Regions from separate parts of the Limnohabitans sp. INBF003 genome, predicted to be linked through region 2. Evidence: predicted binding sites of a transcription regulator. Region 2 holds the regulator's gene; the other holds the start of a gene.

Region 1 (12,038 bases), 1.6 Mb from region 2:
CTTTCACAGCGGCATTCTGGCCATTCGCCAAAGCATTGCCGCAGGGGTCAACATCACCTACAAGGTGCTTTACAACGACGCCGTGGCCATGACCGGTGGCCAGCAAGTGGGCGAGCGCCCCGAAGGCCACAGCGTGGTGCAAATCGCCATGAGCATGCGGGCCGAAGGGGCCCAACGCATCGACGTGGTGACCGATGAACCCGAAAAATACGACGGTGTGGCTTTAGCCGAGGGCGTGCGTGTGTTCCACCGCGACGAGCTGGACCGCATCCAGCGCGAAATGCGCGAGATCAAGGGCACCACCGTCATCATTTACGACCAGACCTGCGCCACTGAAAAGCGCCGCCGCCGCAAGCGCGGCACCATGGTCGACCCCGCTTTGCGCGTGATGATCAACGAGGAAGTGTGTGAAGGCTGTGGCGACTGCGGCGTGCAATCCAACTGCCTGTCGGTCGAGCCGCTGGAAACACCTCTGGGCCGCAAACGCACCATCAACCAAAGCACTTGCAACAAGGACACCAGTTGCCTCAAGGGCTTTTGCCCCAGCTTTGTCACGGTGGAAGGTGGCACGTTCAAGAAAAAATCATCGTCCAGCACCACGGCATTGAACCCGTCCAACTTGGGCGCTTTGCCTGACCCCGAACTGCCCGCCATCACACAGCCTTGGGGCATGGTGGTCGCGGGTGTCGGTGGTACCGGCGTCATCACCATCGGTCAATTGCTGGGCATGGCCGCGCACATGGAAGGCAAAGGCATCGTCACGCAAGACTCGGCAGGTCTGGCGCAAAAAGGCGGTGCCACCTGGAGCCACATTCTGGTGGCCAACACACAAGACGAGATCCGCACCACCCGCGTGAGCATGGCCGCGGCTGACCTGATCATTGGGTGCGACCCCATCGTCAGTGCCTCCAAGGAAACCACTTTGCGCATGCGCGCAGGCCGCACGCATGTGGCGCTGAACAGCAACAGCACACCCACGGCGGCGTTTGTGAAAAACGGCAACTGGCAAAACCCAGCCGAGCAGTGTGTGGCCGAAATCACAGCCCAAGTGGGCGTTGAAGGTGTGGGCAGTTTTGACGCCGACACACTGGCCAAACAACTCTTGGGCGACACGATTTACGTCAACCCCATGATCCTCGGCTACGCCTGGCAAAAAGGCTGGGTGCCTTTGCGGCATGAGTCCTTGGTGCGGGCCATTGAGCTCAACGATGTGCAAGTGAAAAACAACCTGGCTGCTTTTGAGTGGGGTCGCCATGCCGCACACCAACTGGATGTGCTGATGCAAAAGAGCCAGCCCGTGCAAGTGGTGCAGTTCAAGAAACGCGAAACACTGGAAAGCCTGATCGCTGACCGCATGACGCGTTTGACCGATTACCAGAACGCGGCTTATGCAACCCGCTATCAGGCCTTTATGCAGCGTGTTCAAGGGGCTGAAATGCCATTGGGCAAAACCGTTCTGACAGAAACTGTGGCGCGCCATCTGTACAAGTTGATGGCCTACAAAGACGAATACGAAGTGGCCCGCTTGCACACCCAGTCAGCGTTTATGGACCGCATCGCCAACAGCTTTGAAGGTGACTTCAAAGTGCATTACCACCTGGCCCAACCGCTCTTGGCCAAGCGCAACAACAAGGGCGAGTTGGTCAAGCAAAAGTTTGGCCCTACCATGCTGACAGGCTTCAAGTTGCTGGCCCAATTGAAAGGCTTGCGCAGCACCCCATTCGATGTGTTCGGCCGCACAGAAGAACGCCGGACAGAACAAGCCTTGATCGGTGAATACATGCAGCACATCGAACAGGCCATTGAACACCTGAGCCCTGAAAACCATGCACACGCCTTGGCCGTTGCCAACGTGCCTGAAAACATCAAAGGCTTTGGCCATGTCAAGGAACGCAACCTGAAAGCAGCCAGGGCATTGTGGGCTTCATTGAACGCCCATTGAAAAAAAGAAAGCCACCCGCAAGGGTGGCTTTCGATCGTGCACTGTCCGAGACACTTCAATCGCAAGCTCAAATGGCTTGCAGCAGCATCTGCAGATTTCAGCGTGCGTCGGGCAATTCGATCTTGACTTCCAGCACTTCCAGGTTGTCCTGGCGCTCCAGGTTCACCTTGATGTCATCCGGATTGATCTTGATGTATTTGCTGATCACTGCCACCAATTCGCGTTGCAAAGCGGGCAGGTAATCGGGCTCAGCGGCATTGCGACCACTGCGTTCGTGGGCCAAGATGATCTGCAGGCGCTCTTTGGCCACGCTGGCGGTTTTCTTCTTTTCGCCCAGGAGGAAGGAAAGAAACGACATGGTTCACTTGCCTCCGAACAAACGTTTGAAAAAGCCAGGCTTGTCGGCTTCGGTGAACCGCATGGGTTTGTCTTCGCCCAGGAAACGGTCAATCACATCCTTGTAGGCTTCAGACACATCGCTTTGTGCCATGTGAATCGCTGGCGTGCCTTGGTTGGACGCTTGCAACACGTTCTCGCTTTCAGGGATCACGCCCAGCAACTTGATGCGCAAGATGTCTTGAATGTCCTGCAGCGACAACATCTGACCATCTTCAACCCGGTTGGGGTTGTAACGGGTGATCAGCAAATGCTCTTTGATGGGTTCCTGGCCTTCAATGGCACGTTTGGTTTTGCTGCCCAGCATGCCCAGAATGCGGTCCGAATCGCGCACAGAAGACACTTCGGGATTGGTCACCACCAAGGCCTCATCGGCAAAGTGCATGGCCATCAAAGCGCCTGTTTCGATGCCAGCAGGTGAATCGCAAACGATGTACTCAAAACCCATCTCTGCCAGATCTTTCAGCACCTTCTCGACGCCCTCTTGCGACAAAGCATCCTTATCACGAGTTTGCGAAGCCGCCAACACAAACAGGTTGTCACATTGCTTGTCTTTGATCAAAGCCTGGTTCAGGTTGGCTTCGCCTTGAATCACGTTGATCAGGTCGTACACCACACGGCGTTCACAGCCCATGATCAGGTCCAGGTTGCGCAGGCCCACATCAAAGTCAATGACGGCCGTCTTGAAGCCTTTCAGTGCCAAACCTGTGGCAAAACTGGCGCTGGTGGTGGTTTTACCCACACCACCTTTGCCGGAAGTCACAACAACAATTTTTGCCATGGCATTTTCTTTCTTGGAGAGGATATCGGTACAAATTCAGATTTTCAGAGCTTGAGGGGCGACACCAACAACTTGTCGCCTTCAGGGCCCGATTGCAAACGGACTTGAGCCGCTTGCCCTAAAACGTCTTTGGGCAAGGCATTTTCGCTGGTTCGGTAAATGCCCGCGATGGAAATCAATTCAGGCTCCATCACCTGCGCAAAAATGCGTGCCTCGGTGTTGCCGCGAGCACCCGCAATGGCTTTGCCACGCAAAGTCGCATAAATGTGGATATGGCCATCGGCAATGACTTCTGCGCCTGCATTCACCATGGCCAGAACAATCAGGTCACGGCCCTTGGCATACACCTGTTGACCTGAACGCAGGGGTTTGTCGATCACCATGGGACCCAACGGGACAGGTGCTTCCATGGGAACAGAGACAGGTTCAACGCTGGGTACAGCCTGCACAACATCCGCAAGGGGCACAGAACGGCGAATGCGGGCATCGCTGGCATCCACCAGACCCACCCCCTTGGCTTGCGTCAGAAGTTCGCCCTGAGCGCCTTTAATGGCCAAAGGCACCAAACCGTGTTCACGCAGGAGCGGTAACAAGGTTTTGAAGTCGATGGATGGCGTGTTTTCTTCAAAATTCAGAAAACCGACATCAATGATCACAGGGTCTTGGTCAAAAAATCCTGGGCTTTCGGCCAATTGTTGAACCAAGGCCTGCGAGATGGCAGCGATGTCGGTGGTTTTGAGGACCAAAGCCACCAAAGACAAGTCTGCGCTTTTGATGTCGTAACAGTTTGAGAGGGATGCTTCTGAAACGATCGCCATGGTGCCGTCAAAGGAGGAAAGACGCAAATCTTAACAGCGCACTTGTTCCTTGTTCTTTCTCTATAGATTTATATCTTTAAATAGCAGTAGTAGATAAGGGCAGCACATTTGTGTGGACAAGCTGATTTTTTTCAGGAGTGACAAGGACTTGCATCACTTGTGAACGTGTGCGCTGTAGCGGTTTTTTGGTGTTTCAGAAAAATGAACAACTTCTTGCCAACACATCAAGCTGTGGATAACTGGCTGCTTGTTGTTTTTTTATCCACAGGCTTATCCAGAAATGGATGTCATGTTTCAAGCAACCATTGAATGACGCCTTTGGCCACAAAACCCAGCATGCCAAACGCCAATCCCAGAAAAATGACAAAGGTTCCGAATTTCCCGGCTTTGGACTCCCAGGCCAGCTGTCCGATGATGAACAGCATGTAAAGCATGAACGCCCCGACACCGATCGTGAGGCCGAACCAGGCGAATTGTTCTTCGTTGAATCCGAACATCACCGTTCACCCTGTCCGGAAATGCGTTCTTCGAGCTGAGACACATCGACCAAGTGCCGATAAGCATGCCAGCTGCCATGGCCCAGCATGGGAATGACGAGGATCAGGCCCAAAAACAAGGAAAAAATGCCCAGCATGCTGAAACCAATGATCAGAAAAGCCCACAAGGTCATTTGAAAGGGGTGGGTCAGCACGGCTTTCCAGCTGGTCAGTACCGCCTGTAATACCGTGACGCGGCGGTCTAGCAGCAAAGGCATGGACACCACGCTGGAAGCAAAGACGGGCACCGCCATCATGCCGCCCAAGCCCACCCAAAGTTCAAACAAATGCCCTTCTTTGGCCAGCACCACATGGCGGATGAAGTCGACCGGCGTGTGAATGGGAACGGGGGCCAGCAAGGTGATCAGCGCAGCCGAAGTGATGACCCAGCCGGTGGCCGCCAAACCCAGCAACAGGCCAAAACGGATCAGGCTCCAGTAACTGTCAGGCTGGTGACGCAGGCGCAACTGCCACTGCGTCCAGGTTTGCACCAGCAAATCAAAATTGACGGTTTCTCCGCGTTCCATGGCACGGCTCATGGCATACAGGCTGGTCGCCAGCACAGGTGCCACCACCATGAAGCCCGACAGATAACCGACCAACAGCCAGAATTGGTCATGCGCCAGCAGGGCAATGAAACCGCCCAGGGCTGCCAGCACCAAGCCATGCATGGTGCTGAGCAAGGGTGCCCTTGCCATGTCTTTGAACCCCAGTGCCAGCCATTGCATGGGCTGGTCCATCAAGATGGGTCGGACAGGGGGCAAAAAAATGCCAGAACGTGTTTGGGCGGAATCGGAGTGGGGTATTTGGGCCATGCGCAAAGCTTAACCACCCTCCGTTTTTCAGGGCTTGATGTGTGTCAAATCTGAAAACGAAATAAAAAGGCCGCTCGGTGAGCGGCCTGGTGTTGAAGACGAGCGTGGCTCGTCTGCGTTTTCAGTGGTGGCCGTGATGGCCTTCGCCATGGCGCATGCCACCGCCCATGCTTTGCATGGCGCGTGCGGTTTCGGCATCAAACACTTTCTTTTGGCTGGCATTGAGGGCTGCATAAAAAGTTTTGGTGGCGTCTGCGTGTTTTTGCATATCAGCGTCGCGCTGCGCTTTGTGCGCTTGCATTTGGTCGATGCGTTCAGGCGTGGTCAGCTTGTCCATTGCAGCTCGGTCGGGACGTGCCATGGGTTTGCTTGGCATTTTCATGCTTTGCTCAAAAGCAGTCCATGCGCTTTCCTGGCCTGCTTCGAGCTTCAGTTTGCCTTTGAGGTCAGCCAGATGCTTGGCATGGCGCTCGCCCATTTTGGCGTGCATCTTGTCCATGCGTTCAGCACGGGGTCCGCTGGTTTTGGCTTCGGGTGCTGTTTGGGCCAGGGTCAAGCCGGTCAGGCCAGCCAGCAAGCTGGCGGCGATCAATGTGTTGCGAATCGATTTCATGGGAAACATCCTTTCAGTGATGGGGTGAGGTCAGTGTGATCTGGCCATGTGTCTGGGATGTGGCCCATGTGCTGTGATTTGTAAAGGTGCGTGAAGTCAATTGACTCCACACCACCTTTTAAAAGCATGCACAGAACTGCGCAGGGCGTGGTGTCCTGTGCATCAGATGTTGCGATTTTTGCAGGTGTTGATGCCCAGTAGGCTGTAAGGCGGGCACCAGCCCATGAGGCCTGTGGCCAAGGGAACGGCACCCAGCCAGCCCCACCAACCCACGGTGCTGGTGGCTGCCAGTGCGACCAGCACGAGGCCTGCCACGATGCGAAGAATGCGTTCGATGCCGCCGATGTTTTGGGTCATGTGGATCTCCTTTGGGGTTTAAAAAATTCAGGCCGCGACGCGGTAGCCTTCTTCGGTCATGGCTTTGGCCAATGCTTCGCGGGCTTGTTCAGAATCGACCTGCACCTTGTTTTGCGTGCGGTCGATCACCACCTTGGCTTGTGGGTCCAACGCGAGCAGGGCTTTGGTCACGGCTTTTTCGCAGTGGCCGCAGGTCATGCCTTCGACCGTAAAAATCTGGTTCATGATGTACCTTTCAGACAGACCCTTGTGGGTCTGTTCAAAGCATAGTTGAAAACACAGCCTCCGACATGACACAGATCAAGACAGAACCTCAGACCATCGACATAGGCATTGGCGGCATGACCTGTGCTTCGTGTGTGGCACGGGTCGAAAAAGCACTGAACAAGGTTCCGGGCGTGACCTCGGCCACGGTAAACCTGGCCACTGAAACCGCGCGCATCGCGGTGGCTTCTGCCGACACCACCGATGCCCGGTTGCGCAGGGCCATTCGCGATGCGGGCTATGAGCCCCGTTCTCTGGAGGCAGCCGAAGCCGCCGCCAACAACACCTCTCCTTGGGCTGGGTTTGCGCCTGTGGCCTTGGGTTTGGTGTTGTCAGCACCCTTGGTGCTGCCCATGCTGGGCGACCTGTGGGGCCTGCACTGGATGCTGCCGTCCTGGGTGCAGTTTGCCTTGGCCACGCCAGTGCAGTTCATTTTGGGTGCACGTTTTTACAAGGCCGGCTGGCACGCGCTCAAGGCGTTAACGGGCAACATGGATTTGCTGGTTTCGCTGGGCACCACCGCAGGCTGGTTGCTGTCGGTCTGGTTGTGGTTGACGGCGCATGAAGGGCACGCGCCACATTTGTATTTTGAAGGTTCGGCCGTGGTCATCACCCTGGTCTTGTTGGGCAAGTGGCTCGAAGCACGTGCCAAGCGCCAGACCACAGAGGCCATCCGCGCCTTGCACGCGCTCAGGCCCGACAAGGCCCATTGGATCAGCGAAGACGGCGAAGTCGATGTGCCGGTGGATGAAATTCTGACCGGTGACCTGATCGTGGTGCGCCCCGGTGAGCGCTTTCCGCTCGACGGTGAACTGGTCGAAGGCCAAACGCAAGTGGATGAATCCATGCTGACCGGTGAACCGCTGCCGGTGTCCAAAATCGTGGGTGCACAACTGACCGGGGGCTCGATCAATGGCGATGGCCGTGTGCTCATGCGAGTGACCGCTGTCGGTCATGAGACGGTGCTCTCGCGCATCATCCGGTTGGTGGAAGACGCGCAGGCGGCCAAAGCGCCCATTCAGCGCTTGGTCGACCAAGTGGCTGAGGTCTTTGTGCCGGTGGTTTTGTTGATCGCGCTGGTCACGCTGGCTGCATGGATGTTCAGGGGCGCAGACTTTGAAACAGCCCTTATTTACGCCGTGGCCGTGTTGGTGATCGCCTGCCCTTGCGCACTGGGTTTGGCCACCCCTGTGGCCATCATGGCGGGCACCGGGGTCGCGGCCAAATACGGCATCTTGATCAAGGACGCGCAAGCGTTGGAGATGGCGCACCGCGTGCAGACCGTGGCCTTTGACAAGACCGGCACCCTCACGGTGGGTCAGCCTCGGCTGACGCAACACGTGGCGGCACCCGGACAAGACGTTAAAGCAGCCCTCACCTGGGCCGCCTGTGTGCAAAGTGGCAGTGAGCACCCTCTGGCCCGTGCTGTGGTCACGGCCGCCAAAGCGCAGGGCTTGAACGTGACAACGCCCGCCGATCTGGCCGCTGTGCCAGGCCGGGGCGTGCAAGCCACGGTGGAGGGTCGTCAGTTGCTGCTGGGCAGCTTGCGCTGGCTGCAGCAAGAAGGCATGGACCCTGCGCTGTGGTCGGCCGATGTGCCCGCACTGCAGGCACAGGGCGCGACCTTGTCGGCACTGGCCGAGCGCACGGCCACCGGTGTTCAGGGCTTGCTTCTGATGGCCTTTGGCGATGAGCCCAAGGCGGGTGCGGCCGAGGCGCTGGCGGCCTTGCGTGAGCGGGGCTTGAAACTGGTCATGATCTCGGGCGACAACCAGGCCGCAGCCGAAGCCATGGCGCGGCGTCTGGGTTTGCGCCCGGAAGACGGCGAAGTGCTGGCCGACGTGTTGCCCGGCGACAAGGCCGCGCAGGTGCAAAAACTGCGCGAAGGCGGCCGCATCGTGGCCATGGTCGGTGACGGGGTGAACGACGCCCCGGCGCTGGCCGCGGCCGATGTGGGCATGGCCATGGGCAACGGCACCGACGTGGCCATGCACGCCGCAGGCATCACCCTCATGCGCGGCGATGTGGCGCTGGTGGGCGCGGCGCTCGACATCTCGGCGCGCACCGTGGCCAAGATCCGGCAAAACCTGTTCTGGGCCTTTGCCTACAACGTGGCGGGCATTCCACTGGCTGCATTGGGCTACCTGAACCCGGTGATTGCCGGCGGCGCGATGGCGCTGAGTTCGGTGAGTGTGATGAGCAATGCCTTGTTGCTCAAGCGCTGGAAGCCCTGAGTACGAGACAGCGCTGAACCTTCGCTTGACTTTGTGGGAGGCCGCCCCTGCGTCCGAATGTCTGCAAAGCCATATCACGCATTCTTGACATGCGTCATGGTGCGTTGGGACACAAACCGGCAGACTGAAACTCTTCAGAACCCGGAGTTTGTTTTCATGACACAGCACAGCGCACTTCAAATCATCCGCGACGAACACGCCTCCTTGGCGGCCATGCTCCAGTCCATGCGCATGATGGTCAAACGCGGTCCCGCAGAAGACCGGCGCAACTTCTTTGACGTGGTGCGCGCCATGCTGTTTTACATCGACGAATTTCCAGAGCGTTTGCACCACCCCAAGGAATCCAACCTCTTGTTTCCCAAAGTCGTGAAGCTGGCCCCCAAGGTGATGGGCGCCATCGACAAGCTGGAGCGCGACCACCTGAGCAGCGAAAAAGCCGCCCGCGACATGCAGCACATGTTGCAGGCTTGGGAACTGTTAGGGGCCAGCCGCCGCCAGGCCTTTGAAGAAGCGTTAGAGAAATACGTCAACTTCTATCTGGAGCACATGAGCCTGGAAGAAAGCGTGATCCTGCCCGAGGCCGAGCGCTGTTTTTCAGCAGACGATTGGCGTGTGCTGGATGCGGCGTTTGCAGAAAACGCCGACCCGCTCACGGGCCATTACCCGCCTGCCCAGGAGTTTGAAAAACTCTTCAGCCTGATCGTGACCCGTGCGCCCTCACCCATTGGTCTGGGTTGAGGCATCACGGTTTTCAGAACGTCTTTTCAGAACATCCATTTGGTCCCGAGCGTCACCAAGTTCAGACCCGCCTGGCGGCCCACGCTGGCGTCCAGCTGCAACTTGGGCAGGATGTTGGTGCGCAAGCCCGTGGCCCAAGTGGGCTTGTCGTGCTGTTGTCCATAAACCTCCACATGGGCGGTAACGTCACCGTAAGCACGTTCCCACGCCAGGCCCCATGTGCCGATGCGCTGGGTCCTTGAAAAATCCAGCGCGCCCAGGTTCGTGTGCAGGCTCCCCAAGGTGGCGTGGTTGCAGGTGAGCAAGGCATTCACATAGCCTTTGGACGTTTCGCCGGTGGTGCGGGCCGTGCCCACCACGGCACCGACATTGCAGCCGTTTTCCCGTGATTCTGTGATGCGGAATTTGGCCTGAATGTTCAAAGTTTCAAGCCCTGTTTTTTGCTCACGGGCCATGCCTGCGCCCAGCTCCACGTTCTGGATGGGGGCATAGGCGGGCGCTACAGTCCAGCTGCGCGAGCCACTTGGCGCGCGTGTCCACCAGCCCTCCACATGGCCTTCGCCCACATCGTTCACATTGGCGTCGTCCACGGTCAAGGGTCGACCGGCTTGGGCATTGAAGATGCACCACAGGCCGATCCCAAGGAAAAAGGCTTTGTGCGGAATTGAAAGGCGGTTCATGAAGCCGACGCTTGTTGAAGAGAGGGATAGTCGGTGTAGCCCGTGTCGTCGCCACCGTAAAAGGTTTTGCGATCGGGCGTGTTGAAAGGGCCGCCTTGCCGCAGCCGAGCCCCCAGATCCGGGTTGGCAATGAAAGGGCGACCAAACGCCACCAGATCGGCGCCTTGTGCCAGCGCTTGCTCGGCCAGCGGCAGATCGTAGCCATTGTTGAGCATCCAGGCGCCCTGCCCCTTGGCCGTTGTGTAAGCCTGGCGCAGCGCGGCGTAATCAAAAGCCTGTCCGCCTTGCTGGTGGTCGCGAGGCCCACCGGTCGAGCCTTCGATCACGTGCACGTAGGCCAGCCCCATTGGGCCCAGCAAACGGGCCACGTGCTCAAACAAGGGCTGAGGCTGGTCGTCACTGGCATCGTTGGCGGGTGTGACGGGTGAAATGCGAATGCCTGTGCGATCACCGCCAATTTCGGCCACCACGGCGCTCATGACGTCATTCAGAAAACGGGCGCGGTTGTCGATGGAGCCGCCGTAAGCATCGCTGCGCTGGTTGCTGCCCGAGCGTAAGAATTGGTCGATCAGGTAACCGTTGGCTGCGTGCACTTCCACGCCATCAAATCCGGCCGCGATGGCGTTGGCCGCAGCACGGCGGTAGTCCGCTACGATGCCGGGCAACTCTGCAGTGTCCAGCGCACGCGGTGTGGATGTGTCCATGAACTGGGCTTGGCCGTCGACCAGCAGCACCGTTTTGGTTTTGGCCGTGATGGCCGACGGCGCCACAGGGGCCGCACCCCCGGGCTGCAAGCTGGTGTGGGACACCCGGCCCACATGCCACAGCTGCATCACGATCTTGCCGCCCTCGGCGTGCACGGCGTCTGTGACCTGCTTCCACGAGGCGACTTGCGCGTCGCTCCAGATGCCGGGCACATCGGCATAGCCTTGGGCCTGGTGGCTGATGGCGGTGGCCTCGGTGATGATCAGGCCCGCACCCGTGGCCGGGTTGGCGCGTTGGCGGTAATAGGTGGCCATGCGCGCGTTGGCCAGTGCGCCGGGGGCGCGGTTGCGGGTCAAGGGTGCCATCACGATGCGTGAGGCCAAAGCGATGCTGCCGACTTGGCAGGGTTCAAACAAAGAGGTCATGGGGGCAATTCAAAATCAAGAAAATTAAGAGAGGGAGGTCAAACGTCGTAGCCCGGATTTTCGCGCCCCAGCTTGCGCAGCAACGAAGGCCAGACAAACGCACCGCCCAAGCCCCCTGTTTGCACGCGCATGGCGTTGGCCACACCGTCTAGGATTTGCGGGTTCACCGCCGTCAGGTCGGCCGGGCCCGACTGCCCTGCCAGCGCATCGACCTGGATGCGGCAGGTGTTCTCAAATGTGTACATCGACAAGAACGCGTCGGCAATCGATTTGCCCACCGTGAGCAGGCCGTGGTTGCGCAGCATCAGGTAATTGGCTTGACCCAAATCGGCTTGCAGTCGGGTCTTCTCGTCGTCGCGGATCGCCACGCCTTCGTAGCCGTGGTAGGCCAGTGAGGCCAGCACAAAGGTGCTTTGCTGGCTGATGGGCAATACGCCATGGGCCTGGGCGCTGACGGCCACGCCCGCCCGGGTGTGGGTGTGCAGCACGCAACCGGCATCAGGCCGGGCTTCGTGCACCGCGCTGTGGATCACAAAACCCGCCGGGTTCACCGGGAACGGGCTCTCGTGCAGCTTGTTGCAAGCCATGTCCACTTTGACCAGACTGGATGCGGTGATCTCGTCAAACATCAGGCCGTAAGGGTTGATCAAAAACTGGTGGTCAGCACCCGCTACCGAGTGTGGCAACTTGGCGCTGATGTGGGTGAACACCAGATCGCTCCAGCCGTACAGTGC
Region 2 (12,038 bases):
TGTCTGGCTGGCCATCGCCATGTGGACCGGCTTCACGTTTGTGGGGTATTTCACCCCCATCAAAGAACTGGGCATGGAATTTTTCCTGGGCAACATGGGTTCCTGGGAAGTGTTCTGGGTGTTCTTTTATGCCTTTGCCACTTATGGCAATGCCGGGTTCATGCGTGAGCAGGTTTGCAAATACATGTGCCCTTATGCGCGCTTCCAGAGTGCCATGTTCGACAAGGACACCCTGATCGTCACCTACGACGCCGAGCGCGGCGAACCGCGGGGTGCGCGCTCCAAAAAAGCCGATCCTGTCGCTTTGGGCCTGGGCGCTTGCGTCGATTGCACCTTGTGCGTGCAGGTGTGCCCGACCGGCATCGACATCCGCAAGGGCCTGCAGTACGAATGCATTGGCTGCGGTGCCTGCGCCGATGTGTGCGACACCGTGATGGACAAGGTGGGGTATCCACGTGGCTTGGTCAAATATTCGACCGAACACGCGATGAAAAACGGCTGGACCCAACAGCAGACCCTGCGCCATGTGTTCCGCCCCCGCGTGATCCTGTACATCGGCATTTTGCTGGTGGTGGTGGCCGCACTGCTCACCAGCCTGAGCTTGCGCAAACCCTTCAAGGTGGATGTGGTGCGCGACCGCGCTTCGCTGGCACGCATCGTTGCCGGGGGACATATTGAAAACGTGTACCGCCTGCAAATCATGAACGCCGCCGAAACGCCACTTGATTTCCATCTGACCGTCAAAGGTCTTCCCAATTTGACGCTGACAACAGACAGCCATGTCCGTGTCGCGCCTACTGAGGCGCTTTGGGTGTCTGTTCGTTTGCAGCTGCCTTACGAGGCCGCCCCAGCAGGCTCACATCCCATTGAGTTCATGATCCAGTCAGTTCAAGAAGGTGGCCAGGTGCTGTCTGAATTGCAGGAAAAATCTGTCTTCCTGGTGCCTCGCTGATATTTTTACAAAGGCTTAAGCATGTCAAACACCTCAAATTCCTCATTGGATAAGCGTCCTTGGTGGTCGTACGGCCATGTCTGGCTGGTGATCTCCGGGCCATTGATTGTGGTGCTGGCATCCTTCACCACCTTTTACCTGGCAGCTCACGGACAAGACCCCGTCTTGACCCAATCCAACGCCGAGACGCACAGCAGCGCCACAACGGATGACCGTGCCAGCCTGGCACCAGCCATGCAAGCACGCAACCATGCGGCCACAGGCACACTGCCCACGACCGACTCAAAGAACAAACCCTGAACAGGGCACAGGAGACCAGCATGTTGGCAAAACGAATGATGTGGATTGCATGGCCCGCTTTTTTGGTGGCGGGCTTGCTGGAAATGCTGGTGTTCGGATTGGTCGACCCGCAGGATTTGCAATGGTTTGGCCACCCCTTGGTGCTCTCAAGGCAAGGGGTCTATACCGTGGCTTTTTTCGCTTTTTGGGCCTTGACCATGGTGTCCAGCGGACTGACCACGCTGTTGTCGATGTCGCCCTTTGAGGTCAACCGCTGCCCGGTGCCCAGCGATCAGCGCCCAAGCGATTGCGCCCGAACGGACGGCTGCTGCTGACCCGCTTTTCGCCTCAATGGCAGTGGTGATTCTGGTTGTTGACCAAACGCTGCAAGCCCTCTGTTTCCAGAATGCGGACGTGCCGTTGCTTGACTTCAACAATGCCGTCTTCCACGAACTTTGAAAACGTCCGGCTCACCGTTTCGAGTTTGAGACCCAGGTAACTGCCGATTTCTTCACGGGTCATGCGCAAGACCAATTCAGACTGCGAGAAGCCCCGTGCATGCAAGCGCTGCACCAGGTTCAACAAAAATGCGGCCAGGCGCTCCTCGGCCCGCATGCTGCCCAACAGCAGCATCACACCGTGTTCACGCACGATTTCCCGGCTCATGATCTTGTGCACATGGTGCTGCAAAGCCGTCACTTCACGCGAAATTTCTTCAATCCGGTCAAACGGCATCACGCAGACTTCGGCGTCTTCCAATGCCACGGCATCGCAAGTGTGCTGGTCATTCACGATGCCATCCAGACCAATGATTTCGCCCGCCATCTGAAAGCCCGTGACCTGATCGCGACCGTCTTCTGTGGCCAGACAGGTTTTGAAAAAGCCCGTCCGTATGGCGTACAGCGAGGAAAACTTTTCACCATTGGTAAACAAAGTGTCGCCGCGTTTGATCTTGCGGCGCACTGCCACCAGATCGTCCAGACGGTTTAGGTCGTGGTCGGTCAGGCCCATGGGCATGCACAACTCGCGCAGATTGCAGTTGGAACAGGCGACTTTGATGGCTTGGGGATTCATGGTCATCTCATGGTTGAGCAATGGATTTGCCTTGGATCAAGCCTTGAGCTTAAACCTAAAAAACGACATAAATTGCGGGTATACCCTGTCTATGTAAAAAATCACCAAAAACAAGTATTGCATTTGATGTGAGTCAATACCGATATGGCGGTAAGTAGGCAAAGTGCATGGCTTGTTATGAACACGTTCTCATTAAGGGGCAGCCACATGTCCGTCATCACACCCGAATTGCTGACACGTTTCGATGTGCCGGGGCCACGCTATACCTCTTACCCGACTGCGGATCGTTTTGTCGAAGCCTTCGGCGAGGCTGACTATGTGCAGGCCTTGACGCAACGCAAATCAGGCTTGGTGGGCAAGCAGTTGCCTTTGTCTTTGTATGTTCACATCCCGTTTTGCGAATCGCTTTGCTACTACTGTGCGTGCAACAAAATCATCACCAAACACAAAGAGCGCGCCGCCGACTATTTGCGCTATCTGACCAAAGAAGTCGAACTGCACACCCGGCATTTGGGGCAGGGTCAATCGGTCAGCCAATTGCACCTCGGTGGCGGTACGCCGACCTTCATGAGCGACGACGAATTGCGTCAACTCATGGCCATGCTGCGGGAAAATTTTGAATTTGTGCCGGGGGGCGAATATTCGGTCGAAGTGGACCCGCGCACGGTCGACGAAAACCGCTTGGCCGTTTTGGCCGAACTGGGTTTCAACCGGCTGAGCTTTGGCGTGCAGGACTTTGACGCCCATGTGCAAAAAGCGATTCACCGGATTCAGCCCGCCGAGCAGGTTTTCAAGCTGGTCGAGGCTTCGCGTCGTTTGGGCTTCGAGTCGGTCAATGTGGATTTGATTTATGGCCTGCCACTGCAAACCCCTGAATCGTTTGACCGCACCTTGGCTCAAATCAATGCCTTGCGCCCGGACCGCATTGCTTTGTATGCCTATGCCCATTTGCCGGAGCGCTTCAAGCCCCAACGGCGCATCCACGCGCAAGAGCTGCCATCGGGTGGCGACAAGGTGGCCATGCTCTCGCGTTCGCTTGATGCCCTGGTGGATGCCGGTTATGTGTATGTCGGCATGGACCACTTTGCTTTGCCGGATGACGCCTTGGCGGTGGCCAAGCGGCAAGGGCGTTTGCACCGCAATTTTCAAGGCTACAGCACGCAGGCGGATTGCGATTTGATCGCATTGGGTGTGTCTTCCATTGGCCGAGTGGGTGCCACCTACAGCCAAAATGCCAAGACCATGGCAGAGTATTGCGACCTGCTCGACCAAGGGCATTTGCCTGTCGTTCGGGGTTTGGCCTTGACCCGTGACGACCTGATTCGCCGCTCGGTCATCATGGCGCTCATGTGCCAGGGGCATCTGCAATACGAGTCCATTAACCTGGCCTGGTTGGTTGACTTCAAAAGCCTGTTTGCCAAAGAACTGGTGCAGCTGCAAGCCTTGCAGGACCAAGGTCTGGTGCAACTGAATGACTCAGGCATTCAGGTCACGGCTATGGGCTGGTTTTTTGTGCGCGGTGTGGCCATGGTGTTTGACCGCTATTTGCAAGCCGATCGCAACCGCACCCGTTTCTCCAAGATCATCTGAGTCCGGGTTCGTCAGCCGCTTGGCGTTCATCGCCGACAATGCGGTGGACAACATTCAGGCAAAAATTCAATGCAAAGCTCTTTGGCGATCACGGCCTTGATGATGGGGATCATGGGTGGACCCCACTGTGTCGCCATGTGCGGGGCGGCTTGTGCAGGCTTGGGCCAAGCCGCAGGCGCGCAGCGAGGGCAAGCACTGCTGGCTTTCCAGGTCGGGCGTGTGCTGGGGTATTCCTTGCTGGGGGCTGTGGCCGCCGCCAGTGTTCAGGCTTTGGGCTGGCTCACGGTCCAGTCAGCCGCCATTCGCCCCGTGTGGACGCTTTTGCATGTGGCCGCTGTTGTCTTGGGGCTTTTGCTCATGTGGACGGCCCGGCAACCTGTGTGGCTCGATGGTGCCGCCAGACAACTTTGGGCGCGTGTGCGTGCCTTCAATGCCCGCTGGGGCAGCGCTGCACCGTGGCTGGTGGGCGTACTTTGGGCCTTGATGCCTTGCGGTTTGCTTTACTCTGCCTTGATGGTTGCGGCCTTGACCAGCCAGCCGCTGGAAGGTGCCGCCACCATGGCTTTGTTTGCATTGGGCAGCAGCATCAGCTTGTGGGCAGGCCCATGGTTGTTTTTGCGCATGCAAAGTCTGGGCGATGGTGCTTGGGGCATCCGTGTCGCAGGCTTCGCTTTGGCCGCTGTGTCGGGTTGGGCCTTGTGGATGGGGCTGGTTCACGATCAGGCACCTTGGTGCGTTACACCCTGACACCAAAGAACGCACAAGCCTGTATCGGCAGTGGCCTCTGTGCCTACACAATTCAGTCTCTTTTGACATGGGGCCTCGCAGCCCAAACAACACCATGAAATCTGCACGCCTTGCCCTGACCGCCCTGGGGTTGATTTCGGCCCTGACACTCTCTCACGCGCAAAGTGAAGTCTCAAACACCTCGAACTTGTCGCAGCAGTTGCTGCACTTGAGCGCATCCGAGCAAACCGAAGTGCAACAAGACTGGTTGGTCATGACCTTGGGCGTGCAAAAAGAAGGGCCGCAAGCCTCCGGTATTCAAAAGCAATTGAACACGATGGTGGCTGCCGCTTTGGCTGTGGCCTCTCCATCGATCAAGCCCGGCCTGCTGGAGCTGAGCACAGGCAGCATGAATGTTTCACCCCGTTATGGCCGCGAAGGCAAGATCAATGGTTGGCAGGGTTCGGCTCAGGTCGTCTTGCAGGGCAGAGATGCCGAACAGATCACCTTGCTTGCGAGCAAGCTGCAAGATTTAACGGTGTCGCAGATCAACTGGAAGCTGAGTGCCGAGCAGAGAAATGAGGCTGAAATGAGAATCCAGACTCAAGCTGTCGAGCGCTTCAAAATCAAAGCCCGAGCCTTGACACAGCAATTTGGGTTTGCCAACTACACACTCAAGGAAGTGAGCGTAAGCGGTCAAGAAACAGGCGAGGGCGTCATGCCGCGCATGGCCATGGTTCAAATGGACGACTCAGCGGCTTCACCCGTTCCCACACTGCCCGGAAAATCCCGCGTGGTGGTCAACATCACAGGCAGCATTCAGATGCGCTGAGGGTATCGGGCCAGCAAGTTGCCTGATGTATCAGGCGACCAGGCCTTTGTAAAGCATGTAGGCAGCCAGCAAATACAAGACACTGGCAAAAACGCGTTTGAGCTGCTTAACCGGCAACTTGTGTGCGGTGGCTGCCCCCATAGGCGCCATCAGCACGCTGCAAGTAGCAATCACCACCAAAGCAGGCAACCAGAGATAACCGAAGCTGTATTCAGGCAGGTTTTGCACCGTCTGACCGCTCACGATATAACCGGCCACATTGGCCAAAGCGATCGGGAATCCCAAGGCCGCACTGGTGGCCACGGCATTGTGAATGGCCACGTTGCACCAGGTCATGAAGGGGACGCTGATGAAGCCGCCACCCGCGCCCACCAAGCCCGACAGCAAACCAATCAAACCGCCCGCACCCAATAGCCCCTTGAATTCAGGCACTTGGCGCGTCGGCGCAGGTTTCTTGTCCAAAAACATTTGTGTGGCCGAAAAGCTGACGAACAGCGCGAAGAAAAGCGCCAGGTAAGTGCCCTTGGCAAACGCAAAAATGCCCAAGCTGCCAATCAGGCTGCCCATCACGATGCCGGGCGCGAGGCCCTTGACCAAGTCCCAACGCACGGCATTTTTCTTGTGGTGCGCACGCACACTGGAGATCGAGGTGAAGATGATGGTCGCCATTGAAGTGGCAATGGCCATCTTGACCGCCAAGTCCGGCCCCACACCGCGCGAACCGAGCATGTAGGTCAGAAACGGCACCATGATCATGCCGCCGCCAATGCCCAGCAGGCCCGCCAAAAAGCCTGTGCAAAGGCCAAGAACAGCCAATTCGGCCAGCAGCAGAGGTTCGATGATCATGGTTTTTAAGGGGGGCGGGGGAGGAATGAAAGGTGTCTGCGAGTGCCACCGGACCGGCATCCTGAACCGGGGTTCAGGTGGGCGAGGGCAGACTGGCGTTGGGTTCATCTGACGCGAGATGATCACGCTCACCAGCCAATGTACCAAGCCCGGGCTCTATGAGCATTGGTTCAAGGAAATATAAAGCCCGGCATGCACCGCAGACAGCGCGATTGTAGGTCTTTCTTTAGACCTGCAACGGTGCCATGTCTTGCTCAGATCAATTGACCGTCTTGTTCCAGAACCTGATCCAGGCGTTTGAGCAATTGCGTCAAGCGTTGCTGGGATTCCTGGGTGATGTCAGGCACGGCGGTGGTGGCGGCTGGGGCGCTGGGGGCGGCTTCAGGTGCATCAAACGCCAAGTTCAATGCGGCTAAAACGGCAATCCTGTCGCGCGCCTTGATCTTGCCCGCGTCGCGGATTTTGCACATGGCCAGGTCGACCTTGCTGACGGCTGCCAGCAAACGTTCTTCGCCGCCTTCTGGACAACCCAGAATGTAGCTTTGGCCCATGATCTGGACATCCAATTGTTTATTGCTCATACAGAAGCCTCAGGAGAAGCAGGGGCCGATGTAGGCAAGCGCTCAATCAGGGCATCCACTCGGGCTCTGGCGGCAGCCAGGCGGGACTTGAGCTGATCGCGTTCGGTGGTGAGTGCTTGAACTTGTTGTGCCAGCAAAGCGTTGGTTCGTTGAAGCTCTTCGTGGCGCAGCAACAAATGATCCACACGCTCGGCAATTTGATCAATGGTGTCGGAATGGGCCATGGCAGACAAAGAAAAAATGATTTCACATTGTAGATGGGTGGGGCCATTTGTAGGCTGGCAGACAGGTTACAACATAAAATAGCGACGTTGGTGCTCGCGCAGCCGGTTCACGGCACGCAGTTCAACGGGAAGCAGGAGGGACAGGCCACCACGGCCCACCTAACCTGCGCTGCCCCCGCAACGGTAAGCAGACGGGTTTTCAGTCAAACGAAAACCCAGCTTTCATCTCAAACCACTGGTCGCCCTGAAACAGGCAGCCGGGAAGGTGATGAAGGTCGCTCTGTCAGCCCGGATACCGGCCAACAAGGTGACCTGTCGCAAGACAGGTTGTAAAGCCCATGCACTGTCGGGGAAGGCGGTGAGGGCGTTTGACTTGTTAGTTTTTAATGAAAAATCGTTCCATTTGTGCGCGCCGTTTTGCGCCTGCGCTTTCTGTTTTGTCGTTGGCTTGCGGTGTCGGCGCGTCTGCGCAGGCCCTCGAACTCAATCCTGTGGTGATCACTGCGGCCGGCATGTCACAGCCCTTGTCGGAGGTTTTGCCGTCGGTCTCGGTGATCACGCGTCAGGAGATTGAGCAATCTCAGGCGCAGTCACTGGCTGATTTGTTGCAAGGTGAAGCGGGTTTCGAATTTGGCCGTAATGGCGGTCCTGGCACCATAACCTCGTTTTTCCTGCGCGGGCAGGAAAGCAAAAACCTGGTGTTGATGGTCGATGGCGTGCGTGCACAGACCGATGGCATTGGCTTTTTGCAGATCACCGATTTGCCCTTGTACCAAATTGACCGTATTGAAATTTTGCGAGGCAATGCCAGTGCCTTGTATGGCGAATCGGCCATTGGCGGTGTGATACAGATTTTTACCCGCCAAGGCACGGGTGCTCCCAAGGCCTATGGTGCGCTCAGTGCGGGCACCCATGGCACGGTGGGCCTGAGTGCCGGTTACGGCGGTTCTTCGGGCGACTACCGCTTTGACATCAGTGTTGGCAAAAACCGCAGCGACGGTTTTTCGGCCATGAACACCACACAAAAAACGCGTGCCAATCCGGATCGAGACGGGTTTTCTTCAGAATCTTTTGCTGCACGTTTCGAAAAGAAAGTGGATGCCGATCTTTCGTTGGGCCTGCGTGCCAGCAGTCGCCGTGCCCAGATGGAATACGACGACACGACGGGTGTGACCGACAGCCATTTGTTCAAACCCAAAAACGATCTTTTAGGTGTGTTTGCGCGCAAAGCAATCACGACCGACTGGGTCAGCAGCCTAGACCTGTCCCGTTCCGAGTTGTCTTACGACGATTTGAAAAATGGTGTGGCCTATGCCGCTGGCGACCGTTCGTCCAAAAACGGCCATTTCGAAGGCTCGCAAAACGCCTTGCGCTGGTTGAACCAGTGGCAAGTCGGCCCAGGCACGGCGATCAGCTTTGGTGCCGATCACAGCGAAGAGAAATTTTCTGCCATCGGTGACTTCGCCTACGACATGGAGCGCACTTCCACTGGCTTGTTTGCAGGTCTGACCCAAAAGTTTGATCGCCTCACAGCACAATTTAATGTGCGCCGTGACGAGGTCAAAGTGGCGCACGCGAACGCTTGGAGCACCAGCGATAACCGGACAGCGAAAAATACCGGTTTGCTGGGTTTGGGCTACCAGTGGACACCCCACTGGCGTTTAACGGCCAGCACATCCACCGGGTTCCGCGCACCCACAGCCAGCGATGTGGCAGCCAATGCATTGCTCAAGCCAGAAAGCCATCAAACTCACGAAGTTGGGGTCGTTTTTTCGGATGCAGACATGCTGGTCCGTGTGGTTTACTTCGCCACATCCACCCACGACGCAATCGCTTATGACCAGGATTTCAATGTCCTGAACATTGGCGAATCACGCAACAAAGGCTTTGAAGCAACAGTCAGGGCCCAATGGCTGGGTAACCGCATCAAGCTGAGCGCCGTTTCGCAAGACCCTTTCAGTGTGAGCTACAGCGAACGCTTGGCACGCCGTGCTCGCCAATACGCCTCCCTTGATGTGTCACGCACGTTTGGCAGCTACGACATGGGCATGAAGGTGTATGCCTCGGGTGAGCGAAAAGACTCGCACTACAGCCCGGGTGTCAACCTGGCCGGTTACGCGACAGTCGCTCTGTACGCCAGCCGCAAGATCGACGACAACTGGACGGCTCGCTTGCGTTTGGAAAACGCCTTCGACAAGCAGTACCAACTGGCCTATGGCTACAACACACCTGGCCGTGGATTGTTTGCCACCTTGCAATACAGTCCTAAGTAATGTCCTCATTGGCGCTTTCCCCCCAACGCATCGTTTGTCTCACCGAAGAGACAACGGAGTGGCTCTATTTGTTGGGGCAAGAGCAGCGCATCGTGGGCATCTCGGGTTACACCGTGCGTCCGCGCCGTGCCCGTGAAGAAAAGCCCAAGGTCAGTGCATTCTTGAGCGCCAAGATCGACAAGATCCTGGCGCTCAAGCCCGATTGTGTTTTTGGGTTTTCGGACCTGCAGGCCGACATCGCGGCTTTGCTCATCCGTGCGGGCGTGCAGGTCACGGTGTTCAACCAGCGCAGCGTGGATGAGATTTTTTCGATGCTCTACCAGGTTGCAGCCATGGTGGGGCAGGCCGAGCAGGGCTTGGTGCGTTTGCAGGCCATGCGGGCCGAGCTGGATGCGATCCAGAACAAGGCTGCGAGCTTCAAGCGGCGGCCCAAGATTTATTTTGAAGAATGGGACGAGCCCCATATCAGTGGCATCCGCTGGGTGTCTGAATTGCTGGGCATGGCCGGGGGCGACGATGTGTTCCCCGAGCTGGCGGTTCAGTCGCTGGGTAAGGACCGCATCATTGCCGATCCGCAGACCATCATCGACCGCGCGCCAGACATCATCATCGGCTCATGGTGCGGCAAGAAGTTCCGGCCTGAAAAAGTGGCAGCGCGTCCAGGTTGGCAAGATGTGCCTGCCGTGCGCAACGGGCAGTTGTTTGAAATCAAATCGGCCGACATTTTGCAACCGGGTCCGGCGGCCTTGATCGACGGCGTGGCGCAGATGCACCGCATCATCAGCCAGTGGGTAGACCAATATGCTTGATGTTCGCTCACTCTGCTTGATGGGCTTGTTGCTGTGCTCAGCTTGGGCACAGGCCATCACGGTGCGTGACGACCGCCAGCAGGATGTGGTGATCGCCAAACCGCCCGAGCGCATCGTGAGCCTTTTGCCGTCTCTCACTGAAACCGTTTGTGCGCTGGGGCAATGCCACAAACTGGTGGGCCTAGACCGTTACTCCAACTGGCCTGAATCGGTGCGCCAACTGCCGCGCATGGGTGGTGGTCTGGACCCCAGCATTGAAGCCGTGCTGGCTCAGCGCCCCGATCTCATTCTGATGGCCACATCGGCTCGGGGGGCCGAACGATTTGAGTCTTTGGGCTTGCATGTGCTGGTGCTGGAGCCGCGTACCCATGCGGATGCGCAGCGGGTGTTGCACCAAGTGGCTCAGGCGTTGGGCGTGGCCAAAGCCCAGAGCGATGCTATTTGGCGACAGATCGATGCGGGCGTGGATGCTGCCGCGCAGTCTTTGCCAACCCGCGCCAAAGGGCAAAAGATTTACGTGGAAGTCAGCCCTGCGCCTTACGGTGCAAGCGAGTCGTCTTTCATCGGCGAAACGCTCACGCGTTTGGGCATGCGCAACATCTTGCCCGCCAGCTTGGGGCCTTTCCCCAAAATCAACCCCGAGTTTGTGGTGCGCGCCCAGCCCGATGTGATCATGGCCGGTGACAGCAGCCGAGCCAGCATGGTGCAGCGACCCGGGTGGTCTCAACTCAAGGCGATCCAGTCCGGCAAGGTCTGCGCCTTTTCGCCCGAAGAGTCCGACATGCTGGTGCGTGCGGGCCCGCGCATGGCCGAAGGCGCACGCCTCATGGCGCAGTGTTTGCAGCGTACCGCCGGAGACAAGCCTTGAACCCGTCGCCCAAGCCCTGGCTGCTGAGCCTGACACTGACCGTGTTGGGGGCTGTTGGCATCGCCCTGGGCAGCGCCATGGGCAGCACAGGCTGGGAGCCTTGGTGGCAGGCCGCGCAACAGGGCACCGCGGACACGGTGGTCTGGCAAATCGTGTGGGACATCCGTTTGCCCCGTTCGTTGGGCGCTTGGGCGGGTGGCGCTTTGCTGGGTTTGGCTGGGGCCTTGGCGCAAGGCTTGTTTCGCAACCCCTTGGCCGATCCTTATTTGTTGGGCAGTGCCTCGGGCGCGTCGCTGGGTGTGGCCATTTACTTGAGCCTGTTCGGCGGCAGTGTGATGGCCATGGGCTGGTGGGTGAAACTGGGCATGACCGGCGCCGCGTTTGCGGGCGCAGTGTTGGCTGTGATGTTGACCTTGCTGTTGGCGCGTGGCGTGCAACACACCCTGCGCTTGTTGTTGGCCGGCGTGGTGGTGGGCGTGGTTCTGGGGGCCATCACCTCGTTTTTGAATCTGTGGCGGCCCGAAGTCTGGCAGGGCATGCAAGGCTTCATGCTGGGCTCCACAGGCTTCATTGGCTGGACCTCGTGCCTGCTGATGTGCGCCGTCTTGCTGCTCTGCGTGGCTTTGGCGGTGGTGATGGCGCGTGTTCTGGATGCCCTCACCCTGGGCGAAAACACCGCACTCAGTCTGGGGGTGCCATTGGCACAAGCCCGCGTGTGGCTCATCGCCGTGATCGCTTTGGCCACCGGCACGGCGGTGGCGCAAATGGGATTGATCGCGTTTGTGGGCTTGGCCGCACCCCATGTGGTGCGTGCATTGGTGCGCACCACGCACCGCTGGACAGTGGTGCTGGCCGCGCTGACGGGCGGCTTGCTGCTTTTGTTGGCAGACCTGCTGGCCCGCGGCTTGATTGCCCCCCAGGAAATGCCGGTGGGTGTGCTCACGGCGATGCTGGGCGGCGGTTATTTGCTGTGGCGCATGTCCC

Evidence for each region. The regulator FNR, encoded in region 2, switches genes on or off when oxygen is low (the NO sensors DNR and NnrR bind a similar motif). The targets are predictions, from matches to a motif close to TTGATNNNNATCAA.
Region 1: ACZ5VE_RS14955 (DUF2189 domain-containing protein) is a predicted target of FNR. The motif match lies at 5,323-5,336, and genes of this name have one in related genera.

Annotation. Positions count from the first base shown of each region.
Region 1 covers NZ_AP029222.1:3,192,354-3,204,391, forward strand. The annotation lists gene ACZ5VE_RS14930 (indolepyruvate ferredoxin oxidoreductase family protein) at 1-1,942, shown strand, start outside; gene minE (cell division topological specificity factor MinE) at 2,040-2,300, opposite strand; gene minD (septum site-determining protein MinD) at 2,304-3,119, opposite strand; gene minC (septum site-determining protein MinC) at 3,164-3,937, opposite strand; gene ACZ5VE_RS14950 (DUF2788 domain-containing protein) at 4,225-4,434, opposite strand; gene ACZ5VE_RS14955 (DUF2189 domain-containing protein) at 4,434-5,288, opposite strand; gene ACZ5VE_RS14960 (Spy/CpxP family protein refolding chaperone) at 5,410-5,901, opposite strand; gene ACZ5VE_RS14965 (YgaP family membrane protein) at 6,064-6,258, opposite strand; gene ACZ5VE_RS14970 (heavy-metal-associated domain-containing protein) at 6,286-6,483, opposite strand; gene ACZ5VE_RS14975 (heavy metal translocating P-type ATPase) at 6,549-8,756, shown strand; gene ACZ5VE_RS14980 (hemerythrin domain-containing protein) at 8,913-9,494, shown strand; gene ACZ5VE_RS14985 (hypothetical protein) at 9,521-10,174, opposite strand; gene ACZ5VE_RS14990 (alkene reductase) at 10,171-11,304, opposite strand; gene ACZ5VE_RS14995 (class II aldolase/adducin family protein) at 11,343-12,038, opposite strand, start outside.
Region 2 covers NZ_AP029222.1:1,545,485-1,557,522, forward strand. The annotation lists gene ccoG (cytochrome c oxidase accessory protein CcoG) at 1-952, shown strand, start outside; gene ACZ5VE_RS07065 (nitrogen fixation protein FixH) at 998-1,252, shown strand; gene ACZ5VE_RS07070 (hypothetical protein) at 1,273-1,566, shown strand; gene fnr (fumarate/nitrate reduction transcriptional regulator Fnr) at 1,580-2,305, opposite strand; gene hemN (oxygen-independent coproporphyrinogen III oxidase) at 2,513-3,895, shown strand; gene ACZ5VE_RS07085 (sulfite exporter TauE/SafE family protein) at 3,965-4,642, shown strand; gene ACZ5VE_RS07090 (SIMPL domain-containing protein) at 4,737-5,453, shown strand; gene ACZ5VE_RS07095 (sulfite exporter TauE/SafE family protein) at 5,484-6,299, opposite strand; RNA gene ssrS (6S RNA) at 6,329-6,508, opposite strand; gene ACZ5VE_RS07105 (cell division protein ZapA) at 6,554-6,880, opposite strand; gene ACZ5VE_RS07110 (DUF904 domain-containing protein) at 6,877-7,104, opposite strand; cobalamin riboswitch at 7,176-7,422, shown strand; gene ACZ5VE_RS07115 (TonB-dependent receptor domain-containing protein) at 7,491-9,377, shown strand; gene ACZ5VE_RS07120 (cobalamin-binding protein) at 9,377-10,186, shown strand; gene ACZ5VE_RS07125 (ABC transporter substrate-binding protein) at 10,179-11,054, shown strand; gene ACZ5VE_RS07130 (FecCD family ABC transporter permease) at 11,051-12,038, shown strand, end outside.